3 regions of the Lysinibacillus sp. NPDC094403 genome follow, and region 1 is predicted to be linked to each of the others. Evidence: a T-box and tRNA genes for the amino acid it is inferred to sense, from the RefSeq annotation. Region 1 holds a T-box; the other regions hold tRNA genes.
What was found. A T-box is a leader RNA that pairs with one kind of tRNA and senses whether it is charged. The one in region 1 lies ahead of argS (arginine--tRNA ligase), so its partner is inferred to be a tRNA-Arg.
Positions count from the first base shown of each region.

Region 2: it has a tRNA-Arg gene. The T-box ahead of argS (arginine--tRNA ligase) is inferred to sense a tRNA for this amino acid. The anticodon was not compared.
Region 3: it has a tRNA-Arg gene. The T-box ahead of argS (arginine--tRNA ligase) is inferred to sense a tRNA for this amino acid. The anticodon was not compared.

Region 1 covers NZ_JBNNTL010000002.1:450,092-457,270, forward strand. The annotation lists gene recQ (DNA helicase RecQ) at 1-906, opposite strand, end outside; gene ACQKMV_RS06455 (TcaA NTF2-like domain-containing protein) at 915-2,018, opposite strand; gene ACQKMV_RS06460 (CynX/NimT family MFS transporter) at 2,270-3,499, opposite strand; gene argS (arginine--tRNA ligase) at 3,601-5,280, opposite strand; T-box leader at 5,318-5,538, opposite strand; gene ACQKMV_RS06470 (hypothetical protein) at 5,619-6,647, opposite strand; gene ACQKMV_RS06475 (sigma-70 family RNA polymerase sigma factor) at 6,860-7,179, shown strand, end outside.
Region 2 covers NZ_JBNNTL010000003.1:214,422-221,600, forward strand. The annotation lists gene ACQKMV_RS08110 (S9 family peptidase) at 1-294, opposite strand, end outside; gene ACQKMV_RS08115 (TPM domain-containing protein) at 453-1,205, opposite strand; gene ACQKMV_RS08120 (LemA family protein) at 1,205-1,786, opposite strand; gene ACQKMV_RS08125 (spore coat protein) at 2,003-2,611, shown strand; gene ACQKMV_RS08130 (amino acid ABC transporter ATP-binding protein) at 2,667-3,389, opposite strand; gene ACQKMV_RS08135 (amino acid ABC transporter permease) at 3,386-4,090, opposite strand; gene ACQKMV_RS08140 (basic amino acid ABC transporter substrate-binding protein) at 4,322-5,116, opposite strand; tRNA gene ACQKMV_RS08145 (tRNA-Arg) at 5,621-5,695, opposite strand; gene clpP (ATP-dependent Clp endopeptidase proteolytic subunit ClpP) at 6,286-6,876, shown strand; partial or broken gene ACQKMV_RS08155 (hypothetical protein) at 6,919-7,179, shown strand, end outside.
Region 3 covers NZ_JBNNTL010000005.1:163,309-170,487, forward strand. The annotation lists gene ACQKMV_RS10710 (hypothetical protein) at 1-266, opposite strand, end outside; gene ACQKMV_RS10715 (hypothetical protein) at 405-605, opposite strand; gene ACQKMV_RS10720 (alpha/beta fold hydrolase) at 963-1,829, opposite strand; gene ACQKMV_RS10725 (DUF2599 domain-containing protein) at 2,356-3,024, shown strand; gene ACQKMV_RS10730 (hypothetical protein) at 3,225-3,530, shown strand; gene ACQKMV_RS10735 (hypothetical protein) at 4,252-5,016, opposite strand; tRNA gene ACQKMV_RS10740 (tRNA-Arg) at 5,327-5,400, opposite strand; gene ACQKMV_RS10745 (glucose 1-dehydrogenase) at 5,602-6,348, shown strand; gene ACQKMV_RS10750 (hypothetical protein) at 6,450-7,115, shown strand; gene ACQKMV_RS10755 (YqjF family protein) at 7,118-7,179, opposite strand, start outside.

The sequences.
Region 1 (7,179 bases):
ATGAATGACAAAGCGTACATTACTCTTATCAATACCCATTCCAAATGCATTAGTTGCTACCATAATACGCGCCTCATCTTTTAAAAAGCGATCTTGCTCTGACGTACGCATGTCCTCTGGCAGTCCCGCATGATATTTAGCCACAGATTCTCCCGAACGACTTAAAAGCTCATAGATCGCGTCTACAGCCTTTCGTGTAGCAGCATAAATAATGCCCGCTTCATTTTTATTTTTCGTTAAATAATTTTTAATGTAGCGTTCTTTGTTTTCACCGATTAACACAGAGAATGCTAAATTATCACGGGAAAAGCCGGTAATCACCGTGGATTTCTCATCAATTTCTAATAATTGTCTAATATCATCACAAACAGCGGGTGTAGCGGTTGCAGTAAGTGCTAAGACAGTTGGTTTTTGCGGCCACAACGTAAATAATTTTTGGATTGCTCGGTAACTCGGTCTAAAATCATGCCCCCACTGGGATATACAGTGTGCTTCATCCACAGCAAGCAATGGTACAGATAAATTCGATAATACCTGTAAAAATGTTGCACTCTCTAATCGCTCAGGCGCTATATAAAGAAGCTTTAAATAACCCGCACTCGCAAGCTGTATCGTTTCATTCACTTCTTGCACAGTTAAAGTACTATTAATATACGCGGCCGGAATATTTGCGGCACGTAATGCTTCTACCTGATCTTGCATAAGAGAAATTAAAGGGGATATGACGACTGTGAGGCCATCTAGCATGAGTGCCGGAATTTGATAACAAATTGATTTACCGCCGCCAGTTGGCATCACACAAAGACTTGATTGACCTCGTAATGTTTGTTCAATAATTGGTGCCTGTCCATTGCGAAATGAATCATAGCCAAAATGATGTTGTAGCATTTGTCTTGCTTGCTCCATCCAACTTTTCACTCCTCAGTTGTTAGACGAATAAGCTTATACTCGCCCTGTTCATTTTTATTTATTTCATATACCATCATAGAGTTCGCAAGTGCCTCTTGACCAGCAGAATTTGTTAGTACATATTCCGTTTTAGCACGAACAACAATATTTTGCCCTTCTATGCTGATGTTTTTAATCGAAGTATTGGAAAAATTAATTTTCGCTTGTTTGGAGGCATAGTATGCAACCATATTATTCAATGTGCTTTGTAAATCATCTGTACCTACAAAAGATTTCATGACACTAGCATCATGAATCTCAACAGCTGCTTTTAAATGCTTATGAAATGTATCTAAAAATAACTTTATTTCATCAACGTTATAAGCAAAAATGTTTTTTCCGTATTGTTCAATAGCTTGCTGAACTGCTTCTTTATCGCCTTGTTCTATATATGGATACAAGTTTTTTGATTGAGCTAGTCGATCACTAGTCTTCATATTACCATCGATCCATTCATCCAATAACTGTGCAATATCTTTAAATGGCAAAATAAACGGCTGTGATACACCGTTTAGCTTACGTTTAAGATAGATGCCCACAAGTTCACCATTCTCTGCTTCTAAAACAGGGCTCCCTAAAAGTGTATTTTGATCTGCATCTATGTAATAAGCTGCTACTCTGTCACTATATTTTTTAATGTCGTACGGTAAGCTATCGACATAAACAGCTAACTGATTTAATTCACCTTTATAGACGGTCGGCACCTTTACCGATGCGTTATATGGTACTTCTAATATGGCTATATTATAAGCTGTAGATATATAGTGTACATTGGCTTCCTTAAGCTTTTGATTATTAAATTGTACGAGAGCAGTTGGCTTTGAGGCTACGAGCGCACCATTTGTCACAATATAAAGCTTAGCGTCCTCTTTTTTAACAATGATTCCTGCACCGATCCCGTTCTCCCCAACTACTTTTACTTCAGGTACAATTTTTTCATGCTGCTTCGTCACAGCCTTTTCCGATTTCACATCGGTCTTTTTAGTATGAACTACCTCTGCTAATGTATCATTTCCACAGCCCGTTAATAGTAAAGCTGTTGCTCCAAGAATGAGCATCTTTTTCCGCATACTTTCACCAAAACTTTCTTTAAATCTTTCCTTTATATCATAAACAAGGTTTTTATACGTTTCAAGTTTACATAATAATATTATCTAAGGTTACGTATTATTAAAATACTGCTCTCATCTTTTATTCAATTCGTTATACCTATAAAAAACGGCTCTTATTTAGCTTTGCTATGAAAAATGACTTATAATTTACGGTTAAAATGTTATAAAAAAAAAAAGACATGCTCGAACAATTCGCACATGTCTCAAAATTATTTTTTCTTAAGAAAGATTGTAGTAGCTATAATGCCAAGCATTAATGTTATAAAAATCATATAAGTAAATGTATGGTTACCAGTCACATCATAGCAATAGCCGATAAGTATTGGAATAATGGCGCTTATCATAAAGCCGCCTGAAAGCACCATAGATGACCAGCTATTTGCCTCCTCATCATTTCTTGCCTCATCCAATGGTAACAATAAGCCGATTGGAAATAAGCCGCTTAATACAATACCTATTATTAATACAGCAATCCATAACAAAGATCCTGAGCCTACCCAGAGCAAAACAAAGCCAATTACGCCTAAAAACCCTAAAGAAAAGAGCCAACCAATTCGACTTGACCATTTTTCCATTAGTATGGGGACCATAATATTTCCAATCATTTGTACAATAGACATAAATGTTAGCATTGAGCTTGCAGCAACAAGGGAAAAGCCCTTAGCCTGTAACATCGGTGATAGCCAGGACATCATTGAGAAGAACAAAGATGTTTGTAAGCCAAAGTAAATTAAAATTGTCCAAGCACGGGCATTTTTCCACGGATTTCGTGCTGCATTTTCCATTAATACATCTGTCTCCGGCAGTTCTTGATTTTGTATTGCCAGGAACCATATGCAAAGAGCAATGATAGCAAGTATTGCCCAGCTGCCAAGCGCCATCGTCCAGCTCTCATGAAAATGATTATAAAATGGTATTGTTAGTGCTGCACTCAATGTTGCCCCTGTTCCTATTCCAAATGAATAAATACCTACCACTGTAGTAAAGCGATTCGGGAATTTTTTCTTTATGTAGGCATTTAATATGGGTCCGATAAGGGCAATGGCAAATCCTGCAGCAAAGCTTGTGACTACAAGTAGTTCGTAACTTTCTTTTAAAAAGCGTAGCCCATTTGCTAATGCTAGGATAATGATTAAAAGCGTAATAGCCGTTTTTGTTCCTACTTTTCTTTGTAATGGTACTGCGAATGGTGCAAAGAGTCCCATACAAAACACGGGAATAGATGTTAAAAAGCTCATTTTTGTATTTGATATTTGGAGTGATTCCAAAAGTACATTAAATAGTGGTCCTATTCCTGTAACTGCTGGGCGCATATTGAGCGCAACGAAGAAAATACTAACAACCACAAGTACCATGGAAACACGCAATTGCTTTTTCTCCATACTTACTAAAAACCTTCTCTCTAATAACATGGTCTGAATTTCACTAAAATCTAGCATTATTGTCAGACCTCAAATTTCTTACTATTTCCTTTTACCATTTTTTCTAGTTATGGTCAATTTAATGGCAATTAATGATGAAAAGATGCGGCTTATAGTACTTACATCTTATTAGGTGCAGCAATTCCCAATAATGTTAACGATTCTTTTAAAACAATAGATACACATTGACAAAATGCTAATCTTGATGTTCTTTGGCTGTCATCAACCAATACTTTATTTTGCGCATAATATTTATTAAATAGACGCGCTAATTGCAGGGCATATTTAGCAATTTGTGATGGATCCGCTTGTTCAAAAGCGTTGGCGATTACTTTCGGAAATTGTTCCAGTAATAAAATGACTGGCCACCCTTGCTCACCTAATGTTTCAGACGACACTTCGTAATTTTGTTCATCTGCTTTTTCCAAAAGAGATGAAATACGTGCATAAGTATATTGAATATACGGCCCTGTTTCACCTTCGAAATTCATCATTTGTTCAATAGAAAACTCTATATCATGAAGACGATCATTTTTTAAATCATTAAAAATGACCGCTCCCACACCAACCTGATGTGCGACGCTTTCTTTATCCATTAGATTTGGATTTTTTACTTCGATATTTTGCTTCGCCGTAGCAATCGCTTCTGTTAGTACATCTGCTAATAAAACGATCTTTCCTTTACGCGTCGACATTTTTTTACCATCTTTAAGGATCATCCCGAAAGGCACATGCTGTAAATCTTTTGACCAATCGTTCCCCATCTTCTCAATGACCTTAAATAGTTGGTTAAAATGAAGGGATTGTTCATTCCCTACAACATAAAATATTTTTTTAGGATCATATTGTTGTTGTCGATAAAAAGCAGCTGCTAAATCACGTGTAGCATAGAGCGTAGCACCGTCTGTTTTAGTAATTAAGCATGGAGGCATATTGTTTATTTCAACGACATAAGCTCCATCTGATTTCACAAGTAGGTCTTTTTCTTCCAACTCTTTAACAACAGCAGCCATTTTGTCATTGTAGAACGCTTCCCCAGCGAACGAATCAAAGTCAATCCCAAGCAGTTGATATATGGTCTTGAATTCTTCGAGTGATTCATCTCTAAACCATTGCCATAAAGCTAACGTCTCTTTATCCCCATCTTCTAATGCTTTAAATGCGGTACGTGCCTGTTCATTAAGTGTATCATCCTGCTCCGCTTCTTCATGGAACTTCACATAAATTTTTAACAGTTCCTCTATTGGAGCGGCTTCAATAGTTTGTTGATCTCCCCATTTTCGATAGGCCACGATTAATTTACCAAACTGTGTTCCCCAGTCACCTAAATGATTAATACGAATTGCTTTATAGCCGTTTTTCTCGGCAATGTTGGCTAAAGCATTACCGATTACTGTAGAACGTAAATGGCCCATGGAAAAGGGCTTCGCTATATTAGGTGAAGAAAAATCCAAAACAACATTTCCTTTTGGTTCCTGTTGAGTCCCGTATAAATTTTTTTCTTTTACTATTTGACTAAGCACTTGTTGTGTAATCGTTGGCTGTTGGTAAAATATATTGACATACCCACCTACTACTTGAACTTCCTGTATTAAATCACAGTTTAATTTGTTTTTTATGTCGGATGCGATATTGTGAGGGGCTTTTCTTAGTTTTTTGGCTAGTGTAAAGCAAGGGAATGCCACATCCCCTAAGTCCAAATTTTTCGGTTTCTCCAGTAAATTTTGAATTTCATTGACTGACAGTTCGCTGTTTAATGCCTCAGCAATGCTTTTCGCGATTTGTGTATGCATGTTCATTCTCCTCCCTAAACATAAAAAAAGCTCCCGTCTCTAAAATAGAGACGAGAGCATAGTTATCCCGTGGTACCACTCTAGTTGCCATATAAATATGACCACTTTCCATTGTTAACGAGGTGACTCCCCGATATTCTCTACTACTAATTCGAGAACCATCTCCAAAGTGCGGTTCATTTATGGCTGCTGTATTAGGCTTACACCATCCCTAATTCGCTTTCCAGTAGCTCCATAAACTACTCTCTTTTTCATCGAATTTAACTGTAATTTCGAAAAATTCTACACGAACATCAAATTAAAGTCAACTGTCTATTCAGAATTATTAAGAACTAAATTGTGCATTAGAAATGTTCTGCTGAATAACTAACGATAACACTTTTTTCTGGCCTCCATACATTTCGTACCTTATTTTTCTTGATGTCATAGTACGAGAGTACGCTCTCTTTAGGTATTTCCAAAATACTATGACCCTTTTTATCATCAATAAAACTAGATAAGAAGTAAAACCCTTCTTTTTTTTCATCGAATTTAACGGAGCGAATTTTTGAAAAAATACCACTACTATCTAGTAAAGACTTTACTTTTTTTGATGTGATATCTATTTCTACAACATGCGAAATAGGACTGTCTACAGCTTCATCATAGCTGATTATTACTGAGTTCGCATCTGGTGCCAATGATGCTCCACTAATAAAACTCTCTACATCGACTATATGTTTCATTTTTTGACCTTCAATGTTATAAATATCTATACTGTGTTTGATTGACTGTAATTTTGTTTGATTTTTATTAGCCTCGGTTAGTTTCTTCTGATCTTCGTTTTCGGAGAAAGAGACTACAATTAATTGATTATTATTCGGGTTATAATTAAAATTTAAAACACTTCTATCGTTGTTTTCTTCTTCCCATATTTGTATTTTCTTTGTTTGAAGATTATACGTAGCTATATGAAAATTTCTTAATTCATCTCTCAATAGCACTCTCATAAAGATGATATTTTGCTCTTTGTTTATTTGGATAAAATCAACCTTATTAAATACAGCGGTTAACTGTTTTATTTGATTCGTATTTAGGTCATTTTCAAATAATTGTATTGTATGATCCGATATGCCATCAGTATAATACAATTTATTAGTACGTTCAGAATAAGCGAAAGCAGAATAATCCGCCGTTTCCTTACTTAATAATAATTTACTTTTATTCTGAAACTGGTCAAATTGATAGAAGTTAAATTTCAAACTTTTTGGATCAAACACATTGATGTAAATCTTAGATGCAGAAGCATTATTATCATCAATTGAAAATATTTTTTTACTAAAGACAATACAAATTATTACAAAGATTATCAAAATAAATAAAAATCTTTTCAAAATCCGCTCCCTTTCTACTAAATAAAATTATAAGGATCTATACTGATAAAGTTTTGTCTTTTCACCCTACTAATTAATAGTACCCCTCACTCTTGCCATCTAGAACTCTTCTGTTTTGTTAATAAGTGCTCACAACATGTTTTTTATATAATAAAGTAAAACCAGTACTATTTGGCAGTCGTCTAATGAATGAACACGTAAGGAGGGACGATATGGAGGAAACAATTACAGCAAGTGGATTATCACGAGATCAAGTGATTGAGGAGCTAATGACAGATTATGGTCAAGCGGTTCTTCAGCTTGTTTATACATATGTAAATGATGCTGCCCTTGCTGAGGATTTGACGCAGGAGATTTTTATTAAGTGCTATAAGGCTCTATCAACCTACCAGGGGCATGCTAGCTTAAAGACATGGTTGTGGCGTATTGCTATCAATCATTCAAAGGACTATATAAAAAGCTGGTACAAGAAAAACGTAGATGTTACCGAAACAAATGTGTTAGCGGAAGCATTGAAAACGAATGATTTGCT
Region 2 (7,179 bases), on a different contig from region 1:
TCTTACTAAAATACGTGCCGCTTCATCACGTTTAATATGTACACTTAAATCTTTTAATTCTTCACCTTTTACCCATTGATCAATGATTTGCTGACGCATCGTCTCTGACCCATGTTGGAATGTTAAAGCTGTTACAGTTAAATTTAGAAACTCCTTAGCAGATAAACGTTCCTCTTTTACTTCTACTTGACTACTAGTTTCATTGGCAGCGCGCACTTCCTGCATAGATACAGGAATGACAGCAGATGTCGTTAAAATTACCGCTAATGATGCTGATAAAAACCTTCTTTTCAAAATGATTCCTCCTTATATCAGTTCGCGTTATATCGTTTGTCGATACAATAAAATTATAGCAACTTTATCCTTATTGTCAATAATTGATAATAATTAAATAAAATTACCTTTTGAACCAATAAAAAAGTGAACTTCAATGAGTTCACTTTTTGAATATATTAAAATTTCCGACTCGCTCCTCCACCAGCAGATGAGCCGCCTCCGAATCCGCCAAAGCCACCGCCCTTAGAGCCGCCTCCTCCAAAACCACCCGGAAAACCGCCACGTCTACCAGAACGCGGCCCTCCTCCTCTTCCGTTAGAAATAAATGTATAAACAACAAGTACTATGATAACGATTAAAATAACCATCCACGTTGGCATTTCTTCATTGTCAGCTGTATTTTTAGGCATCTCTCCATTCCAATTGTACTCTTTCGCGACAGTTTGAAATACTTCTGCGTACGTTTCTTTAAATGCCTTATCAATGTCTCCAGCACTTGCATTTGGATAAAACACTGTATCTAAGATGCGCCCCAGCTTGCCATCAGGTAATGCTCCTTCGAGACCTTGGCCTACAGCAATGACGACATCATTTTTACCTTCGCCCTGCCCAAACGTTGCTAAAATTAAAACACCATTATTTTTTTTGGCATCTCCAATGCCCCATGAACGAATCATTTTTGTTGCATACATTTTTGGTTCTTCTCCGTTAATATTATCCACTGTTACGATCATAATTTCTGCACCTGTACCTTTGTCTAGCTGCTCTGAATAATGATTGAGCTCTTCCTTAACGGATGAAGATATGGCATTAGCAAAATCATGAATATACGTATTTTTCATCGGTGTCGGCATTGCGGCATCTGCCACTTTCATAGAGAAAGCAAACATGATACCAACAATAGTAAGTTGGATAATAAACCGTTTCATTATTGTTTACCTGAACTGCCAAAATCTATAGATGGTGCCTTTTCAGCGCCCGCAGCTGCTTTAAAGTATTCTTTCTGCTCAAAACCAAACATCCCCGCAATTAAATTGCCCGGGAAACGTTTGACCGTTTTATTAAAAGCCTGCACTTCATTGTTGTAGTCTTCTCGAGCAACAGCTAAGCGATTTTCTGTCCCAGCTAATTCATCCATTAGTTGACGGAAATTTGCATCTGCCTTTAAATTCGGATAATTTTCTACGACTACTAGCAATCGACTAAGTGCTCCGTTCAATGCATCATTAGCCACCGCCTGTTCCTTTGGACTATGTGCACTTCCCATTTGTGCACGCGCCTCTGTAATGCTAGCGATAACTTCTTTCTCATGGTTGGCATATCCTTTAACAGATTCTACTAAGTTCGGAATCAAATCGTAGCGACGCTGTAGCTGATTTTCAACCTGAGCCCATTTCGAAACTACGCTTTCCTCAGCCGTTACAAGGCTATTGTATTTTGGAATAAAAAGTAAGGCCAATACAACTAAAATAATAACGATAATTCCTATAGGTCCAAATATTTTTTTCAATTTTAAAACCTCCTTCGCTTTCTTTTAGCTATCATTCAAAATTAGGAATGATATTTGTTACTTGGTAATAAGCCATTCTTTTTTATTTACCATTAATGTGCAGCAAATAAAAATCTCTATTCTACATATATGCAAATGCATTAATACCGTATGAAATTTATTTAACGTGCCATACTTAATACTGTAACAAACTATGATATTTAGGAGGCGCTTTTTTTGACACAATCGTTTCATAACGAATCATCAAACCAATTCAACCAACAACAAAGCCCAAATCATGGTGGACATGAGCAAATGGACTTGCATGAAACAATCGGTGCAATCATTGCTTGTATGAATCAATCCATTGTTTTACGTCCACAGGTTAAGGACACAGAGTTGCTTAGCATTTTGGATCGCCAATATAATTTCACATTAGGTATGTATAACACTATTGTGGAATCTTATAACACAGGTCATGATCCATCTGTTCCTACAGGTCGCTATCAAATGGAGACGGGGAATAATTTCAAATATGGAATGAATCCTGGCCAACCTAAAAAGCCTATGCAAAATGCAAGCGAGCTCAACGATGAATGTATTTCTGGCTTCTTACTTGGCGCTCAAAAAGGTTTGGCAAAAGGTATGACTGCAGCAGCAACAGAAACTACAAACCCTGTTGTCCGACGTGTTATTGCAGATAGTATTCCCAACTGCATTGAAATGGCATACGAATTATCTATTTACCAAAATATGCATGGCTACTATCAAGTACCTCAATTTTCTCAACAAGATATGCAAACGATGCTTAATGCATACGGCACTACAACAAATCCCCTTCATTAATAAAAACAAGAGCAGTCCCATATGTGGTGCATTATCACAAGGGACTGCTCTTGGTTTATAAAACTTTTCCTAAAAATGCTTTCGTTCGTTCATTCTGTGGATTACCAAAAATATCCTCCGGCGTTCCCTCTTCGACAATATAGCCACCATCCATAAAGACGACACGATCACCAACTTCACGAGCAAATCCCATTTCATGTGTTACCACAATCATGGTCATACCTTCAGCTGCTAAATTTTTCATTACATCTAGCACTTCTTTTACCATTTCAGGGTCTAGTGCCGAAGTAGGCTCATCAAATAAAATGGCTTTTGGTTTCATCGCTAAAGCACGAGCAATGGCAACACGTTGCTGCTGACCACCTGAAAGCTGCTCAGGATAGTTATAAGCCTTACTATCAAGACCGACCTTTTTCAACAGCTCATGTCCAAGTTCTTCTGCCTCTGTCCTACTCATTTTACGGATTTGCATCGGAGCCATCGTGACATTATCTATAACTGTCATATGCGGGAATAAATTAAATTGTTGAAACACCATGCCCACTTCTGCTCGAATAGCATTTATATTTGTTTTTGGCTCGTTAACCTTTACATTCTCGATATAAATTGCACCATCTGTTACTTCTTCTAGCATATTGATGCAACGTAAAAATGTACTTTTCCCTGAACCTGATGGGCCTATAACACAGACAACTTGCTTTTCCTGTATTTCATAATCAATGCCCTTTAATACTTCCAGCTTGCCAAAATACTTGTGTAAATTCTCAATTTTAATCATCGTGCTTCCCTCCCTTTTGCATTACGAGGGACATAGCTATTACTAAGTCGTTTTTCGATAAACGCTACAATTTTTGTTACACCATACGTTAAAATTAAATATAGTACCGCCGCAACTATATATGGTTCCCAGAAACGGTAACTAGCTCCGGCTACGATCTTACTTGCATATAAAATATCTGGTGCCGCAATAACGGTTACTAAAGATGAGTCTTTTAATAAAGCAATAAATTCATTACCTAACGGTGGAATCATACGTCTAAAAGCTTGTGGTAAAATGACTTTTCGCATCGCTTGGTTATGTGTTAAGCCAAGGGAACGAGCTGCCTCCATTTGCCCTTTAGCGATACTTTGAATACCCGCGCGGAAAATTTCTGCATTGTATGCCGCACAGTTTAAAATAAGCGCCGTAATCCCTGACACCATATAGCCTAATGAATGTCCAAAAATGGTTGGTATCAACGCTAAGTGAATTAATAAAATTTGTACAAGCATCGGTGTCCCACGGAATAAATCTACGTACAGCTTACATGGCCAATAAATCCATTTTCTAGTCGATAATTTTCCAAGTCCTAAAAATAGCCCCAAAAAAATCCCGCCAAAATAACCACTGAGTGTTAAAATTAACGTCACACCAATACCACGTATAAACATATCACGGTAGTTCCAGACTATGTCCCAGCGTAAGTCAAAGATGTCCATCCGAAAACCCCACTTCCCCTTAAAAATTAAATAAGGAGTTGCCTAAAAGTCCTTCATAAGTAAAAAATCCGCAACAGTGTTCTCCTGTCGCATAATCAGTTTTACCACCATCTCTGCCGGGTCTCTTTTTTTCCGTTGGAGTCTATGCGGATTTTTACTTTATATCAATATATAGAATTTCTTTGATCATATGATATTTCTTTTAGGAAAGCCCCATCATGCAGTCAGTTATTACTTAAAGTCTACACCTGTAATTTCTTTTAATTTACCGTTCTCTTTAATTTTTTTCAGTCCTTCATTTAACTTATTTAAAAGTTCTGTATTCCCCTTCTGAACCATAAATCCATAGTATTCTTTTTCAAATGCATCATCTTCGATCACTTTAAGTTTCTCTGTTGGATGAGCTTTCATATATTCATAAACTACCGCATTATCACCAATCGTAGCATCCACGTTACCATTCAGCATTTCTTTGATAGCAACTGGCTGATTTTCAAACGCCATAATATTTGGACTCGATTCACCTTGTAGCTTTTTCGCAGCTTCATGACCTGTAGCATTAATTTGTACTGAAATCTTTTTATCCTTTAAATCAGCTAATGATTTAACCTTGGAATCTTCTTTTACAACAATTAATAATTGAGATTCATAATATGGATCTGTAAAGTCAAACGTTTCTTTACGCTTATCATTAATTGAGATCCCTGCTGCACCGATGTCTGTTTCACCATTTTTAACAGTTTGGAAGACTGGCTCCCAGCCAATATTTTGCCACTCTACTTTAAAGCCCATTTCATCAGCAATCGCCTGCAAAATATCGAAATCTAATCCTACAATATTTCCTTTATCGTCAAGTGATTCGAATGGTGCAAATGTCGCTTCAGTTCCTACCTTATAAATTTTCTTACCATCTCCATCTTCAGATGGCGCGCTACCTGATGATGTCTTTTCTTTTGTGCCGCAACCTGCTAGAACTAACACAAATGCTGCTACGACCACAAGTAACATAGATAAACTTCTTTTCATAGCTACTCCCCCTAATTCGATTATTCTCCGAATATAATTATTTTTTAAGCAATTCGGAAATGTTAGACTATTAGGTCAATTATAGTAACATTATTCTCTTTAGACAATAACCTTTCGTATAAAAGTAATTATTTTTTCATAAAAATTTATTCAAATTGGATTTCCTAGAATAAAACGGCATGAAAAAAAGAAAATAGCACCGAAAATGAATATTTATACATTCATGATTGATGCTAAAATTAGATATATTTTTGAAAAAAAAAAGAATCCCCTCAGATAGGATTCTTTTTTTCGACCAGTATAAACTAGTCTTCACGTACAGTATGTTCACTAAAAAATAATTTGGAATTGTTGCTTTTTTGAAGGTTTGAAAGGAAACAAATACGGGAATAATGCCAACTAGGAAGTATTCCCATTTTTTACCCTCTCTTTCTCCACTAAGCAGGCTGCTAAACTACTTATTAGGAGAATTGAGTTGTAAAAGTATATCAAATATCAGTAAAATGGCGCCCTCGGAGGGAATCGAACCCCCAGTGCAAGAACCGGAATCTTACGTGTTATCCATTACACCACGAGGGCAAATCAAGGCTTTAACTTATTTCAGCCGATGTCCGCTGAAAAGTAAAGTTAGACACAAAAAAAAAGTACTCACCCTAGGCTTTATGAAAAGCATGATGTAGATAACCCTCATTTTGAAGCATACCTGCAAAATAGTGTACTGTACTTTAACTTATGACCTTATCAATTATACAAACGTATTGCCCATAATTCAACTATAGAATGTAAAACATTTTAAATTTTTTTCTCCATTCAGCAAGTGTCCGTCTAAACACCTACAGAATGAAGATAAGGATGTTAGCCTAATACCTTCAAATCCTAAAAAAATGGCTAACAGACCTGCATCGGTAAAAATGTCACGTCCTGTAGCATTACCAAGATGATCGACATCGCGTCGGCCTGGGCACAATTCAAAACGTATTGTTTATCTGTGGGAAAGTGCAGGCGACAACTACATTACAGCAAGGCGAAATTGATTTAATTAATTTCACTTTAGCAGGGTTAACATTTGACCTTCCCTGACTATAATGTGTATGATAAGGTTACAGCTGAAATACAAAGAGTGTTTTCAGCAAAAGTAATCGAATTTAGCTTTATAAGGAGGATTTAACATGAATTTAATTCCTACAGTTATTGAACAAACAAGTCGTGGTGAACGTGCATATGACATCTATTCACGACTACTAAAAGACCGTATTATCCTATTAGGAAGTGCGATTGACGACAACGTTGCAAACTCAATTGTTGCTCAACTTCTATTCCTACAAGCAGAAGATCCAGATAAAGATATCTTTCTTTACATCAACTCACCAGGTGGATCTATCACTGCTGGTATGGCAATTTACGACACAATGCAAATTATCAAGCCACAAGTACAAACAATTTGTATAGGTATGGCAGCATCTATGGGTGCTTTCCTACTTGCTGCTGGTGAGCCAGGCAAACGTTTCGCATTACCGAATGCTGAAGTAATGATTCACCAACCTCTTGGCGGTGCACAAGGTCAGGCAACTGAAATCGAAATCGCTGCAAAACGTATTTTATTCTTACGTGAAAAATTAAATGGTATTTTATCAGAACGCACTGGTCAACCACTTGAAGTCATTGCAAGAGATACAGATCGCGATAACTTCATGACTGCTGAGCGTGCAAAAGAATACGGCTTAATCGACCAAATTATGGATCGTAACGACCGTAAATAAAAAATTAAAGGCATCCCAGATTTATTTCTGAGATGTCTTTTTTTGTTCGACATCAAATTTATGTATGGTTTGATGGGGCTATCCTTCACTTTGATCGTTCTATCCACGATTTTGGCTGTTCTATCCATCATTTTGACGTTTCTATCCACGATCAGAAAGTTTGAAGCGTCTGTCTTTCCGTCGCTTCGGCTTTTCTTTCCGTCGAGTCCTTTTCTTTCCGTCACTTCGGCCTTTCTTTCCGTCGCTTTGGCCTTTCTATCCGTCGCTTCGGCTTTTCTTTCCGTCGCTTCGGCTTTTCTTTCC
Region 3 (7,179 bases), on a different contig from region 1:
ACCTGCATAAAATAAAAACGATATGTATTTTTAACGAAAGTATCTAAAGGCAGACCAACATTTAATTGGTACTTTGTAAAAATAAAATAAAAACGCTTATCCCATTTTAACCGTAATAACTCCCCAGCATCTTCACCGTATTTCTCCGTAAATTCCTCAATTAAAGGTTCAATCATATAGTAGCAATAATCTTTTAAGTTTGCGAGAGCTTCTATATCTTTCTCCTTTTGAAAACGTGTAATCCAATCTACTAATTGTTCGTTCATATTAAAATCCATCTCTCTTTATTGAGTTTCTTCCTATTATATTATAACTCTTTTTATAGGTTTTCGCTTCTCTCGTTTCTGAGACATTTGGATGGGTACGTATTTAGATTTTAAATTCAACTGGTATCATTGACTCTGCTAATTTACGAGCCCTTTATTATATTCAATCCACTTTTCCATTTCTCTCTCTACAGCTCGATTTTGCCATTCAAACCAAATACCTGAACATTCACTACAGTGACTATCTACCCCACTTTTATTATGCATATCTTTACGTGTAAATACAGTTTTTTTACGACAGCTGTAGCAGTAAATTTCTAACTCTTTATCAAATTCCATAACGATCAACTCCAACATTTTTACACATATTTCTTTCCGTTTTTTATATAAATTATTCTAATTTACAAAAGAATCTTTACGGAGGGAGAATGATATATGGTTTAGTGAGAACATTTTTAATTTACATGTGAATAACCCAATAGAGGCTAAGTGCAACAAAATACATTTTTTTCAAAGAAGTTGATTTGACCAATTAAGAATGCACAACACGAAAAAAGAAAAGTGCCTCAAACCCTTAATAACAAAGGATTTAAAGTACTTTTCAGTTGGTTCTAACTTGGCTCTTTTTGATCCTCAAGAAGAGGTCTTTTTATAATTTATTAAAGCTAATCATTTACTTAATCCCACTTACAGTAGTCAGTCGCGACCTGCCTCGTAAAACTTCTGTGCCACCATAGCCGGCCTTGTACGCGTGTCCGTAAAGTGGTCACCGTCGCCTACAATTAGGCGAAACTGCCCGAGCCGTCTGGACATATTCGGATGCCAGCCATAATTCTCTCCTCGTGGTAATGCGTTGTCTTGGTAGAAATAGACATAGCTTTTGGGCGTAGGTAGCGAGTAGAACGTTTTAAGATCTAGTTTCTCGAAAAGCGGCTTAGCCGGTTCCGGAGTAACGCTTTCATACATCCGTTTAGCTTCTTCTAAAGTGGCCGTATTAACGAATGAATCTCGAAACAGGGAAAACGGCATAAATATCGTATCGTCGTTCGAGCTTGCTTTGAGTTCTTCAAAACTTTGTATCATTTGGGGCGAGAATTCATCAGCAACTGATTCTCCGTCTTTCAGTACGAACGCGTCCCAGAAGACAAGTCGCTTTATGCGATCCGGAACCTGTTCTGCAACCTTTTGAATGACTGATCCTCCGAAGCTGTGCCCGACGAGAACAAAGTTACGTAGATTCCATTTTATAATATAATCAACAACGGACTTCGTGATCATCGCATGCGTGACATTTTTATTCGGATCTTCACCGTGACCTGCGTATTCAGGTGTATAGACGTCATGCCCTCGACTGCGCAATTCTGCCGCTACTCCATCCCAGAAATGAGCATCAGCCCAAGAACCATGCACAAGCACGAAAGTAAGCCGTTGCTGTGAGGGTAAACGGTGTCTTTCATCTAGTTCACGGGCAACATTGCTCCAGGGCGACCAATAAGGGGCGTAATAAAAACTGTTGGACATAGACCTATAATCGCTATAGGGAAATTGAGGATAAGAAAACATGAACAAGACACCCTTTCAATTCACATATATTATCAGCTTATGCCCAGTGTATTTGATAGGTTCCCACACTTAATTAATCTTTTTCCAATATGATTTTGATGAAAGAATAGGCTTTTAAAGGTTTTTTATAGTTGATAGTACCCCTTCACATTTCCTTCTATATAATCTTCTCTAGTATTATTGAAGAGTTACATTTGTGTACGATTTTATCCATAATAAAAAAAATTCATAGTATAGCTCCTTTTATTTATTTCTCCGTAATACTATTCTATCCTTTTCTAACGTTTTCTCAAAAAAGGAAAGCGCTGCAAATCCTTAATGTTAAAGGATTTGCAGCGCTTTTTTGTGGCAGATCGACTTTTTTAGTATGGTTTGAAGATATTTATAATATCTTTGAATTTTAGATAATTTTCTGACTCTTATCAATTTTTGTTCAATTATCAACAAAAATTGATTTTGAAATTATTATGTCTAATGATAAGTTATTAATATACCCGGGAAAAAGTAAAAAAGGAGGTATTTAAAATTGAATAAGAAAATGTATTTGTTTTCTTTAAGTTTTATTTTAATATTTTCATTTGTTTTTCCAAGTATTAATATAAATGCAAGTTCTAATAATGCTGAGGATGTATTACCAAGTTTAGAAGAGTCTTTAGAAGTATTGACGTTAGAAGACGAAACGTTATATGAATCTATGACTGATGAAGAAAAAGATGAAATACTACAAAGTACTCAATTTAACTCGGGACAAGGAACACTGCCCTCTGGAATTGAATTTACTTTTGGGGTCCCTCTATATACTAATGAATTTAGTGAGGACGATACTTTTGAATGGGTCATAATTGATTCCGAACTACAAATAAAAGAAAATATAATATTAGACTCAATATCTGCAGCGACACCTAGAAGAATTGACCCAGGTGGGGCTACATATATTACTAGAGCATATTGGATAAATAGAGATGGCTTAAAATCAATCTCTATTTATCCAAATAAATCTGCCAAGGGTTGGACAAAAGAAAAAGCATTCGCAGAATTAAAGAAAAACTTTTCTCACTATTACGACTGGAAAAATGAAGCATCCCTAAAAAAGCAATTTAATTGTCACTCTAGACCTATTCCGCCATATACAGGTAAACTCCCTTGGAATATAGAACCCAGCAAAAAATCTACTAATGTTATCTCATGTAATTAAACAACAAAAAAGAGTCCCCATTCGCATGAATTGGGGATCCTTTTTTAACCACGACAATGCCAAGAGGGTTTGGGTGTAGCAAAATTGCCAACTCCTTAAATTCGCCCTTACAAGTTTATTTACAACAATTATGAACAAATGTTAAGTAGGTAACTTATTTAACTATTTTTCGTTTGAAGATATGAGGAGGGAGTATTTTTATGATTCATTTATTTAGCATAATACTTGGATTAGTAGCTTTGATTGCCCCATTTTTTAATCTTTTAGGATATAAAAAACACAAGAGCAAGAAATGGTTTGCATTTTCTATTATTAGTTTTAGTGCGTGCGCAATCGCAATTTGTTTACAAATTTTTTATAGCTATATATTGGTAGAAAATGGAGAATTAGCTTCTCTGATGGATACAATGGGTACTATAGCTTATGTTTCAGCAATACTTGTCAGCGTTACTATATTATTAAACGTAGTTACATTTGTTTTGTACCGTGACAAAATTGCAAAGTAATGCAATTGGGTAGATTTATTTAATAACGAAGATCGCCAATTTGACGATCTTTTTTTCATTTAAAAGCTGATTAACTGCAGAAGAAAAAACGTGGTGTGCTTTTCGTTAATTAACCTCCAATAAAGCACATTTATCTCACTAGGGCTTATCCTAATATATAAAACTGGATCTAAGTCAAGATTCCGGACACACAAAAGTTAAGTTTTTGTTTTGTGGCAACCTCCATTTATGGAGTGTTCCACATCCCGTATAGCCAGTCAAAGTGAAAAGAACCTTTGACAGACTACACGGGATGTGGGGCGAGAAACTCATGGAGGTTGCGCCCTAAATATGTGAAGGGGAACCAAAAAAATCCTCCATTCAAAATTTTGATTGGAAGATGCTTTCGGAGTCCCATAAATATTTGAGGAACGAAAAAAGGGATTGAATGCCCCTGACCGAATCCCTAATTTCTCTCAAACCCTTATACCCCAAGGCCTTATACCCTGTTTTTAGACGTCCCAGGAGGACATACTAAAATATTGATATATCAATGGTTAACGTATAGAATGTTTACCTTTTGTTTACCTTAACTTTTAGACCACCCATCACGGAGTGGTCTTTTAATAGTTTTTTAGCTAAACCCAAGACATCGATAGACATCCTATCCGTATGTCAATCAACCATAAAAAATAGCCACCTTATCAAATAAATAAGAGAGCTTTATATAATTCTTAATCTATCACTTATCTCCAATTGGCTTTAGTGAATTCATTGGAAGATAAACAGCATTATCGAGTCTTCCTTCTAATTCATCGGTTACTAATATATAACCATTAATTTCATGATCATACCTTGAAAAAACAGTACTTCCCTTTTTCATAATTCTTTCAGTTTTAGATTCTTTTAATGGAACGCCCTTCCCCTCTTCATCTCTTGTTAGTTCATAACGTACACCTCTTTCTCTCGATATTGTCTCAGCGATTTTAAGGTCTGTACCAGGATACTCGTAACAAAATTCCTCACTACCATCACCACTTTCGCAATACTGTAGTAGTTGTCCATTATTTGTATCCTTGAAATTAAAACTCCATGGTCCTTCTAGTTTGAAGTGAGATCCGTAATATAAGCCATCATTAATACCATCGCGAGTAATAACAATATAAGTTGGTTTGTTATAAAAAGATGAACGAATTTTTATTGGTACTTCTTTGAAAACTACCAAATCCGTTGCTTGTACGCGGTATTGCCCCATTTGATAGAATATTTTTTTATCATATTTTTCAATATCATACGTTCTAAAGAAGTTATTTCGCTTAACCACTAACGAATCAAACGTACCATCTGGATTTTTCTTGTACACCTTTATGTCTTTTTTAAAGGTCATTTTTCCTGTTTGGTCTTTTACAACCTCTGCTCCGTCATACATCACTTTTGCTTCTGATTTCGTTGGATTTACTACCGCAAATACAAATGCTGCTAGTAACCCAATAAATAATTTTCTCATTATTTCCCCCTACATAGTTTGTTTTTAGAAAGCAAAATATCTTAGTATTATTTACTATCAATCTATATTCTACCATTGACTCTATAATAATGTTGACATGATTTACTTTAACATAATTTCACCAATCTACCATTCCAGCCAATTCTCTAAATTAGTTCTACTACTTATTGATTGTGGAAGGCCATCTCTATGTTATTCAATGCGATTCTCAAAATGTAATACACAAAGAAAAAACGCCTAAAACCCAGTATTGATAAGGTTTCAAGCGTTCTTCTTTTTGGTTTAATATCGACCATTGATTTGCAATTGACGTCCCAGGAGGGATTCGAACCCCCGACCGACGGCTTAGAAGGCCGTTGCTCTATCCTGCTGAGCTACTGAGACATGATGTTATTTTATATGTAGTCCAAGTGAAGGACAATATTTATTATATGTGCTTTTCATCATAAAGTCAACATTAATTTTACTATGAAGGCAAGGTTTGCCTCAATATTAATATTATATGATTTCCTGTACCCCATTATGCCCTCCTCATCTCTACTTTTGCTAAAATAATGAAAAGCAAAAAAACTGGGGGAAGCTAAAATGTTTAAAGATTTAGTAGTAGTCGTAACTGGCGGTGCACAAGGAATTGGCAAAGGCATTGTACTTGCATACGCCCGAAATGGTGCCAATGTAGTTATTGCTGATGTAAATAAAGAATTAGGGTTGCAATTAGAAAAAGGTTTACTTGTGCAGGGTTATTCTGTTCGTTTTGTTCAAACAGATGTTACGAAAGAACAGGATGTCGTTTCTTTAATGCAAAAAGCAGTTGATCATTTTGGTACTATCCATATTTTAATCAATAATGCAGGGGAATTTCAACATAAATCTCTTTATGACGTAACATTGGATGAATGGAATGCTATGATTCAAACTAACTTAACGAGTGTCTTTTTGTGTTCGAGGGAGGCTGCAAAAGTTATACGAGGAAATGTCAATGGCGGCTCAATTGTTTCTATAGCCTCTACACGCGCTGAGATGTCTGAGCCCCATACCGAAGCCTATGCGGCAACAAAGGGCGGTATCGTTGCATTAACACATGCTTTAGCGCGTTCTTTAGGTCCAGATAATATTACGGTTAATTGTATTTCGCCTGGTTGGATTGAAGCAGGTGATTATGAACAGCTCCGTAAGATTGATCACGAGCAGCATTTATCGGGGCGTGTAGGCGTACCTGAAGACATTGCACAGGCTTGCTTATATTTAACTAGCCCCACAAATAATTTCGTCACAGGCATTAATCTAACAGTTGATGGTGGGATGACTAAAAAAATGATGTATGAAGAATAGCCATATCCTTATTTACTCCTTTCAATAAATTGTTCTTTCATATATGGAAATACCTCAGAGTATTCTACATTAGGAAGAAAATTAGAAGGAGTGGAAATACATTGTACCCGTATTCAAATGTATATTTCGCAAGTCCCTTAAGCACGCTTTATACAGGCTCTTACACAAACTATACTGCACCTGTTCGCCATTTTTTACAGCCGCAGAAAGATTATCGTCGCTGTATCAGTAAGGCTGAATCAGATTTTATGGCAATGAATCGTATATTATGGATGGAGCATGTCAATTGGACGAGGATGACGATTATTAGTATTGTCTTTGGCTTACCTGATTTGCCCTTTGTGCAAGAACGACTGTTACAAAATGCAACGGACTTAGGCAATTGTCTACGTCCATTTTACGGCGACCAAATTGCTGATCGTTACGCTGAGCTAATTAAAGAACATCTTCTTATTGCTGCGCAGTTAGTAACTGCAGCTGCCAAAGGAGATACGGCAACAGCGGATGCAAAGGAAAAGGAATGGTATCGTAATGCTGACGACATAGCAATATTCTTGAATCAAATTAATCCATACTTGAGTGTTGAGGAAGTTCAAAAAATGTTCTACACACATTTAGCTTTAACAAAAAAAGAAGCCGTGACTATGATTCAGAAAAACTATCAAGAGGATATTCAAGTTTTTGATGACATTGAAGCAGAGGCACTTGCTATGTCGGATATGATTGCAAGCGCCATTGTAATGCAATTTTGTTATCTCTTTTATTAACGTTAATAAATCTTTTTGTTTTCCAAAATTGGTGAAAAAATTTTAGCCTGTTTACTCTTCGAAT